3 regions of the Glaciecola sp. MF2-115 genome follow, and region 1 is predicted to be linked to each of the others. Evidence: predicted binding sites of a transcription regulator. Region 1 holds the regulator's gene; each other region holds the start of a gene.
What was found. The regulator sigma-54, encoded in region 1, starts transcription at its own class of promoters, with help from an activator protein. The targets are predictions, from matches to a motif close to GTTGGCACGNNNNTNGNNT.
Positions count from the first base shown of each region.

Region 1 (4,919 bases):
GAGATAGATTTATTAAGCAAATTAATTGCTTCGGATCAGCCATTAGTTATCTCGGGTACAAATGTCACTATTAATGGCATTGGCTTCGAGGCTAACTTAGAAACACAAAAATATGAGTTAAAGAACCATGTTCAAACTGAATACTTACCTTCTCGCTAGTCTGCTAATAGTGACTAGTGCGACTACAATAAACGCACAAGAGATTGTCAAAAAAGATGATTTTGAGAAACCGACTATGCTCTCATCCGACACCAGTTATGGAGACGGAAAAGAAAAGGTAGCGGTACATGAAGGCAATGTCAAAATTACGCAAGGCACCTTAGAAATTAAGGCGGAGAAGTTGAAAGTATCCGCAGCACTTGGTAAAGATAAAGAAGTGTTTGAGGCTTTTGGCAATCCGGCAAGCTACACACAACAACTATCCGACGGCACTATGGTTGTGGCTAGAGCAAACCACATTAGATATGAAAAAGCGAATAAGATCATATCACTGAAAGGCAACGCCGAGCTTTATCAAAATGCCTTCAGCATAAAAACAGATTCAATCATTTATGATATTGAGAAAGAACAATGGCAAGCACAAAAGAATACCGACAGCCAACAACAAGTTGTGACGGTGTTTGATGGTGCTACCTTGAAGAAAACGAAAGAAGCGCTTGAAAAGAATAAAAAGGAAACCGATAAGTGAGTGCACTGGTTGCCAAAAACTTAGCTAAATCATACAAATCAAGACAAGTTGTAAGAGACGTAAGCTTAGAAGTTTCTAGAGGTCAGATCGTTGGTCTATTAGGTCCTAACGGTGCCGGTAAAACAACCACGTTTTATATGATCGTGGGTTTAGTGCCACTCGATAAAGGCGAGATTTGTATCGACCAACTCGATATGTCGATACAGCCCATGCATGAGCGCGCTCGTCACGGCATCGGGTATTTACCTCAAGAGGCATCTATTTTTCGTAAATTAACAGTTTATGAAAACTTAATGGCTATTCTACAAACTCGCAAAGAGCTCACAAAAGATCAACGTGAACAACAAGCTGACGATTTAATGGATGAGTTTAATGTCAACCATATTAGAAATAATTTAGGGATGAGTTTATCCGGTGGAGAGCGCCGCCGTGTTGAAATTGCGAGGGCTTTGGCAGCCAATCCAAAATTTATTTTGCTCGATGAACCCTTCGCCGGTGTTGACCCAATTTCTGTTAATGATATAAAGAAGATAATTCAGCAATTAAAAGAACGAAACATAGGTGTATTGATTACAGACCATAATGTAAGAGAAACTTTAGATGTGTGTGAAAAAGCTTATATTGTGAGTCACGGTGAACTGATTGCATCAGGAACTGCTGATGAGGTACTCAGTAACCAAAAAGTAAGAGACGTATATCTCGGCGACCAATTTGTACTATAGGTGTATCATGTTTAGTAATAGGGAAAATTTACCTCTAAAAAGCACTGAAGGAAATCGATGAAACCTTCATTGCAGTTAAAGTTTAGTCAACAACTAACAATGACGCCGCAACTTCAGCAGGCGATTAAATTACTACAACTATCTACTCTTGATTTACAACAAGAAATTCAAGAAGCGCTTGATTCTAATCCTTTATTAGAAATAGATGAATCAGATCGCAACGGTGAAAACTCTAATAATGACTCAGATACTCAAGGTGATCTTGATACGAATAATTTGAGCGCTGATAATTCAGATAATGTTGATAGCCACGATGCTCTCGAAAACAATCAAATACCCGACGACTTACCCATAGATAGCTCATGGGAAGACTACATGAGCTCATCTTCTGCACCAGCGAACATATCTAATGGTCCCGCTGACGATGATTATGTGTTTCAGGGCGAAACGACTGAGAACATTCAAGACCATCTTATTTGGCAAATGGAATTAACCCCCTTCTCAGAAATTGATCGTTCGATCGCAATAGCTATTATCGACTCTATTGATGAATCTGGTTACTTAACTGTTAGCTGCGAAGAAATATTAGATAGTTTACAAAACGAAGAGATCGAACTGGACGAAGTTGAATGTGTATTAAAGCGTATTCAAATGTTTGATCCAATTGGCGCTGGTTCTCGCAGCCCGCAAGAATGTTTAATGGTGCAATTGGCGCAATTCGATTCGAACACACCGTGGTTAGCTGAAGCAAGATTGTTACTTACAGAGCACTGTGATCTTCTGAGCAGCAAAGATTATCGAACATTAATGCGTAAAACGCGTTTGAAAGAAGATCAACTGCGTGAAGCAATGCGTTTGTTGCAAACTCTCAACCCTCGCCCAGGCAGCGCGATCCCCGTTAAAGATTCTGAATACGTCATTCCTGATGTAACGGTTGTGAAAAAAAATGGCCGTTGGACTGTGGAGTTAAACGACGACTCTTTACCGCCCTTAATTGTCAATAAAGAATACGAAGCGCTTAGTAAAAGCACAAAAAATTCGAACGATTCTCAATATATAAAGTCACATCTACAAGAAGCAAAATGGTTTATTAAAAGCTTAGAAAGCCGCAATGAAACTTTACTAAAAGTATCTCATTGTATTGTTCAGCAACAAATGGGATTTTTTGAGCATGGGCCTGAAATGATGCGTCCAATGGTCTTGAATGATGTTGCTGAAATGGTGGACATGCACGAATCAACTATTTCTCGAGTGACCACTCAGAAATATATGCATACACCTAGAGGGATTTTTGAGCTTAAGTACTTCTTCTCTAGTCATGTTTCAACCGAATCAGGCGGAGAGTGTTCATCGACAGCCATTCGAGCATTAATCAAAAAGCTTGTAGCTGCAGAAGTAGCGAGTAAACCACTTAGTGATAGCAAGATTGCGCAGTTGTTGGCCGATCAAGGTATTCAAGTTGCACGGCGAACCATTGCGAAATATCGAGAGTCTCTCTCGATTCCCCCGTCGAACCAACGAAAAAGTCTATTGTAGACTACATAAGAGGACGTAACATTATGCAAATAAATCTAACTGGTCACCACGTTGATATTACCGATTCACTCAGAGCATACGTCGACACCAAATTCGAAAAGTTAGAGCGACATTTCGACCATATAAGCAATGTCCATGTCGTATTGAATGTAGAAAAAATCAAGCAAAAAGCTGAGGCGACACTACACTTAAAAGGTGATGTGGTGCACGCTAATGCTGAACATAATGATATGTATGCCGCCATAGACGGATTAATTGACAAGTTAGATCGCCAAGTGATCAAACATAAGGAAAAATCAAAGCGACATTAGTCGTCAACGTATTATGATTATATCTGATATTATTTCACTGGATCGCACTGAATGTGCGGTTCAGTGCCAAAGCAAAAAAAGAATTTTTGAAGTCATTAGCGAAATTGCGGTCAAAGAAAATCCACAATTAGATATCGGCGACGTCTTGTCTAGCATGTTAGCTCGAGAAAAAATGGGAAGCACTGGTATCGGTAATGGTATAGCTATTCCACATGGTCGCATTGAGGGTATAAGTGATATTGTCGCCATTGTTGTAACGAGTGAAGAAGGGATTGAGTTTGATGCTATAGATGACAAACCCGTGGACATTTTTTTTGCTTTATTAGTCCCTAGCGAACAAACGCAAGAACATCTTCAAACGCTATCGTCCATTGCCCAAAAACTCAGTGAAAATAGTATTGTTAAAGCCATAAGAAGCGCAAAAAGCCGAGATGAAATCATATCCGCTTTAGCCTAAGAAAGCCGACAGCGCGGTTAAATGAAATACCGTTCAGTAACAGTCAACAGATTATAAGGTCCTATATACGTGAAGCTTTTGATTATCAGTGGTCGCTCAGGTTCAGGCAAGTCAATTGCACTCAGAGCTTTAGAAGATTTAGGCTACTATTGCGTTGATAATATTCCAGTCAATCTCCTCCCGACTCTTATCCACACATTAGCTGATGAAAGCGAAAACGTCGCTGTCAGTGTTGATGTGCGAAACATGCCAAAAATGGCACACGAACTCAGTGAGATAGTCGATTTCTTACCTAAAGTGTGGGACGTCACCATTCTTTATCTTGATGCAAGCGACGATGTCTTGATCAAACGTTACAGCGAAACAAGACGCTTACATCCGCTGTTTAAACTAAACAAATCACTCGCCGAATCGATTGAAGCAGAAAGAGAAATACTCGTTCCTGTATCTGAAAAAGCTGATTTGCATATCAACACCGATAATCTTTCACTTCACGAATTATCTGAGTTAATCCGCGAGCGCGTTCTAGGCAAGAAAAGTACAAACTTAGTAATTGTCTTTGAATCGTTTGGCTTTAAATATGGTATTCCAAAAGACGCAGACTACGTCTTCGATGCTCGCTTTCTACCAAACCCGCACTGGGAACCCGACTTAAAGCCGCTCACTGGCTTAGATGGCCCTGTGCAATTGTTTCTTGGTTCTCAACCACTAGTGACAAAATTCATTTGGCAGATTCAAAACTTGATTTCAACTTGGTTACCTCACCTTGAGCGTAACAACCGCAGCTATGTGACTGTTGCAATTGGTTGCACAGGTGGTCAGCATCGCTCAGTATTTGTTGCCGAATCGCTCACTAGTAGTTTTAGAGCGAGCCATGGCGACGTACAAATACGACACCGTGAATTGAAGCATATTAAACAGGAGAGCGCTGATTCAGATAAGGAAAATGAGTCAAAAGCATGATTATCGAAAAACAACTGACCATTGTTAATAAGTTGGGCTTGCACGCACGCGCGGCAACTCAGCTAGCAAAATTAGCCAATCAGTTTGAATCAAAGATCACTATCCACCAAGGCGAAAAAGAAGCATTTGCAAATAGTGTTTTAGCGCTTATGATGCTTGAAAGCAGTCAAGGCAAGCAAGTATTACTGCGTTGCGAAGGAAATGATGCAGAGAGCGCTATAGAAGCAATTGAAAACCTCATT
Region 1 is NZ_JBLBVM010000053.1:41,297-46,215, reverse strand. It holds gene lptC (LPS export ABC transporter periplasmic protein LptC) at 1-159, shown strand, start outside; gene lptA (lipopolysaccharide transport periplasmic protein LptA) at 128-688, shown strand; gene lptB (LPS export ABC transporter ATP-binding protein) at 685-1,410, shown strand; gene ACKLNX_RS11155 (RNA polymerase factor sigma-54) at 1,468-2,946, shown strand; gene hpf (ribosome hibernation promoting factor) at 2,970-3,257, shown strand; gene ptsN (PTS IIA-like nitrogen regulatory protein PtsN) at 3,271-3,714, shown strand; gene rapZ (RNase adapter RapZ) at 3,784-4,677, shown strand; gene ACKLNX_RS11135 (HPr family phosphocarrier protein) at 4,674-4,919, shown strand, end outside.

Region 2 (4,919 bases), on a different contig from region 1:
AGTTGATATTGCTCTTGCTGAATATTTTGAGGTTCTCCTATTCGAAGGTAGCGCCACATTCCGCTAGCGTAATAGTCGTAATTAGATACTTGAACAGTAACAGAAAAGCTCTCTGAATTTGGCTGGAATAGAACGATATTGGAATTGTAACCCGGTTCAGATGTTTCGGCTGTTTCACCGACTCGCCCACCTTCAGACATCAGTTTGTCATCAATATATAAACGATAGGCGGTACCTATTGTGGGAATTTTTAGAGACAAGTTAGCGTATTTTTTGTCGGTGCGCACATTTAGGTGATAAGTTGCGAAACCTTGAGAAGCGACTCCTTCGCCATTATCTGGAGACCTAGTCCACACTTTCGGTGCTATAATAAAGCTAGGTTCAAGTCCAGCTTCCGCTACTTCTGCTGGCGTCAGTAAGTTCTGCCAATAAAACTCCCAATTTCCTGCAAGAGGGATAGAGTTTATCGACGATAAATCTACCTCGCTTAAATCAAGCTCACCTTTTACCGCTTTCGGAGCTGACTTATCACTCAAGGCGCTCGACATCATTGTGGAGACATTGAATAGGATAATTAACAAAGCACCTACCAACAAAGTTGCTGACATTCTCGGAAGGGATTGTTTTATGCTCATGAACGGGCCTTTTTAATCGCTAATTTATCGTTGCATCGCATATTTTTATATTTAATCCTGAGTTTTGCAAACTTAAACTCAGTTGAGTTTTAGTATTTTCTTTAGTACTTCTAAGCAGACGAAGAATTGCTGACACTTATTTGTTTTGAGATTCAGCAAACTCTTTAAAACTATTCATAAATTTTAATGATTCCTTTTTAAAGGCGCCGGGCATTAAAATCATCATCAGTTTCATCATTAATTTATCGCTTTTAAATTCAGAGTGAGCAATCCATCGAGTGCTTGAATTATCTATTTCAATAAACTCATTCTTAACTTCATTCCACATGCCTTTGGTTTCGTAAGTTCCTTCGAATCTTACTGGTAATTCTCTAACAGTGACAGTTTCAATGAGCTCGCAACTACTCTTTCCATGGCTAACAACAAATTTTGATTGAGCACCAACATGCCTAGGCTCGCCACTCAAGTGCTCAAAACTGACTAGATTTGGCATCCATTCCTTTAAATTTTCAGAGTTATCAAATAAAGCAATCATTTCGTCTCTGGTAGCGTTTACCTCAACTTCAATTTGATATTTCAAAATAGTCTCTTTCTGGTTTGTAATAGATATTTAACAAAGCAACTGTACATTACATCAACGGACTAAGTAAGATAAATTGGACTATTTCAACTATACCTAATTAAAGTCGGCATATAATAAGCAAGTGCTTAAGTAATCAATGTAGCTGTCTTCTAATGACTTTTAGATAATGCTAAATCCATCATTTTGACTGTCAGAAAAATTTACATTTACTAATTTCGTATTTTGTTTTTTTTTATAACGTTATGATAATTATAGGGTTACCTGTTTGGCTTATATATTGCTTACACTAAGTTGTGTTTTATTATTCGTGAGAAGTACCTATGAAAATAACTAAAATAAAAAGCATTGTGTTCTCTGCAATGATTCTACTACTGTGTAATAGCGGTTCTGCAATGGCTACAATTATTACGCTAAACGACATCCCTTTAGATTTCAGGTCTCAAGTTTTACCCTCATACAATGAAGGGGGCTATAACATTGCCGCAAGCTGCACTAACTGCTCAAATGTTTTCAGCACAGTAGAGGCAAATGCTGGCTATGGTGCATCAACAGCCGCAGTTGGATGGGGAGCAGCAGGCCGTTTTTTAGAAACTTGGAATACAAGTGTTGTCTTTAGAGTGACAAATATTGCTGGAAATCTATTTCATTTTAAGAGTTTTAATATGGGATGGTTTGACAACGATACAAATAATGCAAATTGGAATATTCGTGCATTCGACAGTTTAGGTAATTTGGTTGCAAACGATAGCTATATTGGTAGAGGAGAGTTCAATTTCAACTACTTATATGTCTCGTCAATAGAGTTGCAAAACAACGGCGGGTTTTCATCTTTCGATAACTTAAATGTTGAAGTGTCAGAACCATCGATACTTGCATTTATGGGCTTAGGCATAATAGGCATTGCTTTTACTAAGCGTTACAAAAAATGAAAAATACTTAACGCAAAACAAAAAAAACCGTTTCAGCTGAAACGGTTTTTTGTTTTTGTCTGGTATGTAGAATATAGAAACACGCATCCTAATCCAATAATTATAAATAAACCGAGATATCACTTCCCGTTGAAATCAGTTTTCTATCTGTTCCAATAAATACAACGCCATCATGCTCGCCTATAAGTGTCAGTTTGCTTCCTTCACGGAATAAAGCACCGCCTTCTCGAATACCTATGACAGGCACGTCAGGATACAAAGTACAAAATTCAGCTAAACGTTGATCGCGTGTTTCACCATTATGATTTGGGGCTACATAGTCAGTGTAATGCGGGTTTATTTGCGCATTAATAAAACCAAAAGTTGTAAAGCTTTGTGGCTGAATAATAGGCATGTCATTTGAAGTTTTGATGCTCAAACCGCATAAGTTTGAACCTGCGCTCCACCCGATGTAAGGCATACCCTCATAAACACGTTGTTGAATTGGCTTCAGCAAGTCTTGTTTGTATATTTCATTAAGTAGGTTGAAAGTATTTCCACCTCCAACCAACACAGCTTGTGCGTTTTGAATCGCAAGTTTCGCATCAGCATGCTCATGAATGCCAGTAATAGAGAGCTCTGGGAGTGCTTCCTGTACTTTTGCAGTATAAGCATCCCAAGAAACCGTGACACCGGCATAAGGGATAAATAAAACTTCCGACACTCCGTTCAAGTGGTTTTTTATCATCTCTTTAGCATGCGTTAAGTATGGTTCATCGTTTTGTCGGGAGCTGCTAAGCATTAGAACTTTAGTCAGTTCGTGCATATTGAATAGATTCCTGCTGGGTAATTATGAATGGGGATGTTAACAAGTGAACGCTTGCTTAACAATAAAGACGCGGTTTTCAACTTCAAGCATGTATTATTTAGATGGGGTGCCTTCATATTGTTTGAAAGGTTTTGAACAGAGTTTTGGGGGCTGTTAGCTAAGTTAGACAATACAAGGTGCTATCGAATAAGTTTAGTAAGACTTTTTGTTACCAAATTTAAGGCTTTAAAAATAAGTTTTTATTTATAACAATCATGAACTCTGGCATCATTCGATATAGTAAAGTTTGTGGGCAAGCCTCACTGACTTCGCAGAGAATGCTACTTTCGTTTTAATCGCCTAAATTTGTTTAGTTGAAATATAGGAATATCCTAAGTGTCTGAAAATAAGCCAGTAACCTCCGTACTATTTGTGTGCTTAGGAAACATTTGTCGCTCGCCAACAGCCGAAGGCGTTTTTGCCCATAAAGCCAAGGATTTAGGCTTAAATTTCAAGATTGATTCAGCTGGCACAGCCGGTTATCACGACGGCGCGGCACCAGACAAGCGTTCTCAAGATGTTGCTAAAGCTCGTGGTTACAATTTATCGCGTTTAAAGTGCCGCAAAGTAACAGAACAAGATTTTCATGAATTCGATTACATTCTTGGTATGGATGCAGCTAATGTCCGAGATTTAAAACGTAAATGTCCTGAAGAGCACCATGCAAAAATACAACTGTTTTTAGATTATGCCAACGCCGAGTTTGATGAGGTGCCTGATCCATACTATGGCGGCAAGCGTGGTTTCGAGCTTGTTTTAGATCTTATTGAAGATGCTTCAGATGGTCTTTTAAAAAGCTTAACAAAGTAAGTGTATCAATGAGTCAGCGAAACGCTATTTATTGGGCTCTAGTCATATTTTTTTGCGCAGTTATCGCGTTTATTTTTGCCGGCGGTAATGACTGGCTAAGCTCAGATATTGAGCTGCATATCTTTCTTAATATCAGACTACCTGTGCTGTTAACAGCGATTGCTGTTGGTTCCGCTATAGCAATGAGCTCAGGAGCTCTGCAAATTCTTCTTCGAAATCCCTTAGCTGACCCAAGTATTATTGGCATTAGTGCTGGAGCAAGCTTAATGGCGGCGATTGTGTTGCTTACAGGTAGCTTCGCTTTGATGCCAAGTGCATTGAATTCAATGTCCTATTACATACTACCCTTAGCCTGTTTTTTTGGCGCCTTACTTAGTAGTTTCATTATTTATGCCTTGGCTAGAAAACTACAAGCCTCGATAAGTGCAGTTATCCTAGCTGGCATAGGTATTTCTACTATCGCAGGGGCCATCATTGGCTGGCTTTTCATTTACGCACCTCCGCAATCAATTAAGAACTTGAGTTTTTGGTTGATGGGAAGTTTACACAATACCAACTTCACCAGTTTAGCCTTTGCGGTGCCTATCATCGTAGTATCGATGGCCTTGTTACTAGTTCAAGCAAAGCGCCTTAATTGGCTGTATTTAGGCACTACGGCAGCGCAGTTAAAAGGCTTAGACCCGCTAAAGTTCGAACGTAGAATTCTAATATTAGCAGCATTGTTGGTAGGGACCAGCGTTTCAATTGCTGGCAGCATCGCGTTCATTGGTTTGTTAGTGCCACACTTTGTTAGACATATGGTAGGGCATGATAATCGGGTTGTATTGTCTGTTTCAGGACTCATGGGTGCGACATTACTGATATTGACAGCGCTACTCAATGAATGGCTGTTTGATATGATTGTGCCAGTATCTATGTTAACCGCGAGTATTGGTGGGCCGCTATTCATCTATAGTTTGTTAAAGCAACCTAGAGCACTAGCCGCGGCTGAACGCTAAGGTCGACTCAACGGCTTTCTGCCACAATGACAACAGCTTTTTGCGAATGCCTTTGTCGATGCTTGGTGTGAATCGCTTCTCTATTTTTTTATGTGAAGCAATATCGTCTAAACTTTT
Region 2 is NZ_JBLBVM010000056.1:469,781-474,699, reverse strand. It holds gene ACKLNX_RS17285 (hypothetical protein) at 1-635, opposite strand, end outside; gene ACKLNX_RS17280 (SRPBCC family protein) at 772-1,215, opposite strand; gene ACKLNX_RS17275 (PEP-CTERM sorting domain-containing protein) at 1,539-2,147, shown strand; gene pepE (dipeptidase PepE) at 2,248-2,952, opposite strand; gene ACKLNX_RS17265 (low molecular weight protein-tyrosine-phosphatase) at 3,331-3,804, shown strand; gene ACKLNX_RS17260 (FecCD family ABC transporter permease) at 3,813-4,802, shown strand; gene glpK (glycerol kinase GlpK) at 4,782-4,919, opposite strand, start outside.
Region 2: the regulator sigma-54 is predicted to act here: its motif matches at 1,483-1,501, upstream of ACKLNX_RS17275 (PEP-CTERM sorting domain-containing protein).

Region 3 (4,919 bases), on a different contig from region 1:
TGGTTGCAAGGGCCGCCGATCAGCTAGGAATGCGCAGAACAACCTTGGTTGAAAAAATGCGTAAATATGAAATAAGCCGTCAATAAGTCTACGGAGTTGAGCGCCTAAGTCATTTTATTGACAGTGATCTAGGTGCTTTAAATATCTAAAAAGTCATAAAAATCATATAGATATTTTTGGCATGGCTCATGCATTACCTCAGTACACCCAGTAGTTGAGGTAGTCAGAGGATTATGTCGCAATTAAACAACAACTTTTTCGTTATTGAGTCACAAAACCAGTTTTCATTTGGTTCACAACATAATGCTGTTTATCAAGCTAACAGTCTGGAAAAACCAGTTTCTGTTATACAGCTTGGCAACGCAGCCTTTGCACAACCAAAGTTGGTCGAAGCTGAGGACTCGGTTGAAGAGCTTCATAACAAAGCCGAAAGACTCAATCACTTACTTGAAGTTATGCCCGCTGGCGTGATTGTGCTTGACCAAAAAGGTCGTATTAAACAGGCCAATCAACAAGCCGTTGAACTTCTTGGGGAACCATTAGAGAAAGAATTATGGCGTGAAATTATATTGCGCTCATTCAAACCTCAAGCCGATGACGGGCATGAAGTTTCCTTACGCGATGGTCGCAAAGTTAAAATTTCTATTTCGCCTTTAGTGGAAGAGAAAGGTCAACTCATAGTTCTCACTGACTTAACAGAAACGCGCGAGCTACAAAGCAGAATAAGTCATCTGCAGCGTTTATCCTCGCTAGGTAAAATGGTTGCATCACTAGCTCATCAAGTAAGAACACCGCTTTCTTCAGCAATGCTCTACGCGGCAAACTTGCGCTCATTGAATTTAAAAAATGAAACGGCAGACCGCTTCACTACGAATCTTCAAAATCGACTTAAAGACTTGGAAAGCCAAGTGAATGATATGTTGTTGTTTGCAAAAAGCGGTGAGCAACAAATTGTTGCGCCACTTACGGTGTCCCAAGTTCTTAATAGCAGTACAGAAGCTGTTGATGCTCTGCTTGAGACAAAATCAATTACATTAAAACGCGGCATAATGTCATCACAGCATCAATTAATGGGAAATGAAACGGCATTAACGGGGGCTATCAGTAACCTTTTGCATAATGCTATCGAAGTTTCAAACGAAGGCGACGTCATAGAGTTATCCACCGATATGATTGAACACAATGGTGTGTCCTTTATTAGCATACAAATTAAAGATAGGGGTTGTGGTTTAACAGAAGAGCAAATAGACAACATGTTTGAACCTTTCTTTACCACAAAAACTCAAGGTACCGGTTTAGGCTTAGCGGTAGTTAAGTCAGTAGCCAAGTCTCATCAAGGTTTCGTTAAAGCAACGAACAACACTGATGGTGCAGGCGCTTGCTTCACTTTGCTGCTGCCAAGCACTGAAACTAAAAACAATTTTCAAACATACTCAAAAGATGTAGACCAAGGGGTAGCAATATGAGTAAAACCAAAATACTAATAGTTGAAGACGATCATGGGCTAAGAGAAGCTTTAGTCGACACCCTACTATTGGGTGGTTATCAAGTCACTCCAGTCGATAGTGCGGAAAATGCCATGCTGAAACTCGCTGACAACAATCAATTCGATTTAGTAGTCAGTGATATTCAAATGGGCGCAATGAGCGGGCTTTCGCTTTTGAAAAGTATAAAAGCTAAATATCCTAAGTTACCCGTATTGCTTATGACAGCATTTGCCAATATTGATGACGCCATACAAGCCATGCGAGATGGGGCAACGGACTATTTATCTAAGCCTTTCGCTCCTGAAGTTTTATTAAACTTAGTAGGGCGCTACGCACCTGCACAAAAAGTAGAGTCTAAAACGCCTATTGTGGCTGATCCTTCAAGTATTCGAATGCTGGAGCTTGCTAGAAAGGTCGCTAAATCAGAAGCAACGGTTATGGTCCTAGGACCAAGTGGTTCGGGTAAGGAAGTATTGTCGCGCTATATCCACGATCAAAGTTCACGCAGTCAATCTACGTTTGTCGCGATCAATTGCGCAGCAATACCAGAGAATATGTTAGAAGCGACACTTTTCGGATATGAGAAAGGTGCTTTTACTGGTGCTGTTCAAGCATGCCCGGGTAAGTTTGAACAAGCTCAAGGCGGCACTTTGTTGCTTGATGAAATCACCGAAATGGATTTAGCGCTACAAGCTAAATTGCTCCGTGTTTTACAAGAGCGTGAAGTAGAAAGGTTAGGTGGCCGCAAAACTATTTCTTTAAATGTAAGAGTCATCGCGACTAGCAACAGAGATCTAAAGTTGGCTGTTGATGAGGGTAAATTCCGCGAAGATTTATATTACAGATTGAATGTTTTTCCAATTACCTGGCAATCACTCTCGCAGCGAATTGGCGACATTATTCCTTTGGCTAAACACATGGTTCAGCGTCATGCGACGGCACAGGGTATTTCTGTTCCCAATATTACGATGGCTGCTCAGCACAAGCTAATGCAACACACATGGCCTGGGAATGTGAGAGAGCTTGAAAACGTTATTCAACGCGCTTTGATTTTAAGTGATAACGGTGAAATTGATAACGACGACTTGATGATTGAAGCGGCGCATAATGTGGAAAGAACAACGTCGACAATGTTTGCAACTTCATCCCCTGATATGTCAAATGATACTCGAGAAACAGAAGAAAGTGTCGATAACAATTTATTAGGATCGGAACTTCGATTCCAAGAACATCAGATTATTTTGGATGCCCTACAAGCCTATAATGGCAAGCGAAAAGATGTTGCTGAAAAACTTGGAATAAGCCCAAGAACCTTGCGGTACAAACTTGCCCGCATGCGTGAATCGGGAATTGAAGTACCTAACTAAACCGGTTTCCCAATATGCTTATTTGTAAGCAGTCCTGACAGGATGTCAATCCCTACTTGCCGCTAACCTTTAGCGGCATTTTTTTGTCACCTCAAAAGTTACATTTCTCCTTCCTACTTAACTTGTTGAATTTATTGGTTTAAATAAATTGGCACTGTAATTGCAAAATCAAATGCAATCGTCGCAATATATACAAATTAATGACACTAGGGGTTGTGTGATGGATATCAAAGCAAATTCTATCTACCAAGAAATGCAGGCTATGGTTGGTGACATCAAGCCAATCAAAATGGATGTACCTTCTGTGCAAGGTAATTCATCGGCTAGCCAATTTTCCGACATGCTCAGTCAAGCTGTTAACAACGTTAATGGTATGCAAAGAGAATCACGCGAAATGCAAGTGTCTTTCGATATGGGTGACCCGAATTTGAGCTTAGCAGATGTAATGATTACTAAAGAAAAGGCGAGTATTGCTTTTGAAGCAACTGTCCAAGTGCGCAACAAAGTACTTGAAGCCTACAAAACTATTATGAACATGCCGGTTTAAGGAAATAAGTCGTGGCTGAAGCAGCAAGTACAGAATTAACACTTTCAGATAACCTAGATGGCAATGACGATATGGTTGAGAGTAAACCACGTCTCATGGACCAGTTAGGCACTACTGAGATGGTTCGTCAAATTACCTTGGTGGTTACCTTGGTTATTTGTATCGTCATCGCCATTTTCGTTTTTCTTTGGTCTAAAGAACCGACATATCGCCCTTTGGCTCAAATGCCGACTCAAGAACTTATTGAAACCTTAGACTATCTCGATCAGAGCGAAATACACTACAAACTGGAAGGCAATACTGTTTACGTAGAAGAAGCCCAGTTTAATGATGCAAAATTTGGAATGGCTCGTCAGGGAATTAATAATGAGGCCTCTCAGGGCACCGACATTATCATGACTGACATGGGCTTTGGTGTTAGCCAACGTGTTGAAATGGAGCGCTTAAAACATGCTCGTGAGCAACAAATTGCACGCACAATTGAAGATATGAACGCAATAGGTAAAGCGCGTGTGCTTCTCGCTTTACCTAAAGAAAATGTATTCGCACGTCGAGAGAAGAAAGCGAGCGCTACAGTGGTTGTGACAGCGCGTCGAGGTAATGTCGTTTCACGCGAAGAAGTTGACTCTATCGTTGATATCGTAGCTTCTGCTGTTCAAGGTATGGAGCCAAGCAGAGTAACCGTCACAGACAATAATGGTCGACTACTCAACTCAGGCTCACAAGACGCAGGCGCATCAGCTGCTCGAAAAGAATATGAATTAGAGAAAAAGCGTGAGTTGGAATACATGGAGAAGATTGACTCTATCTTAATTCCAGTTTTAGGCTTAGGCAACTACACGGCGCAAACCGACGTCACCATGGACTTCACAGCAGTTGAGCAAACACAACGTCGCTTTAATCCCGACCTTCCTGCTGTTAGAAGCGAGATGATATCTGAACAGAATAATGTAGGGAATGTTATTGCTGGTATTCCGGGTGCTTTGTCAAATCAGCCTCCACTTGATTCCGATATTCCTGAAAATGCAACGGGAGGTGGCAACGGTTCACCATTGCCAGGCAGCAATAGTAAAGAACAAACACGTAACTATGAATTAGATACAACGATAAGTCATACCAAGCAGCAAACCGGTGTTATTCGTCGCCTAAGTGTTTCCGTTGCAGTGGACCATGTTTCCTCTACAGCAGCCGATGGCACGGTGACTAGCGTCCCTATGAGTCAGGAGCAATTACTAAATATTCGTCGCTTGTTGCAAGGCGGTATCGGTTTTGACGTAACTCGAGGTGACTCCCTTGAAGTGGTTAGCATTCCATTCAACAGAATAGAGTTGGGTGAAGCAGCTGATAAACCTTTGTGGGAACATGAGCGATTTATGCCTACACTTAAGCTAGTATTAGGTGCATTGGTCATTATCATTTTGATTTTCTTTGTGGTTCGCCCAATGCTCACTAAGCTTATCTTCCCAGAGAACAATATTGTGGATGATGAGTTCGACGAGTCCGATTTAGACTTAGGTG
Region 3 is NZ_JBLBVM010000055.1:59,062-63,980, forward strand. It holds gene ACKLNX_RS13445 (sigma-54 dependent transcriptional regulator) at 1-86, shown strand, start outside; gene ACKLNX_RS13450 (sensor histidine kinase) at 234-1,466, shown strand; gene ACKLNX_RS13455 (sigma-54-dependent transcriptional regulator) at 1,463-2,854, shown strand; gene fliE (flagellar hook-basal body complex protein FliE) at 3,075-3,401, shown strand; gene fliF (flagellar basal-body MS-ring/collar protein FliF) at 3,413-4,919, shown strand, end outside.
Region 3: the regulator sigma-54 is predicted to act here: its motif matches at 3,002-3,020, upstream of fliE (flagellar hook-basal body complex protein FliE).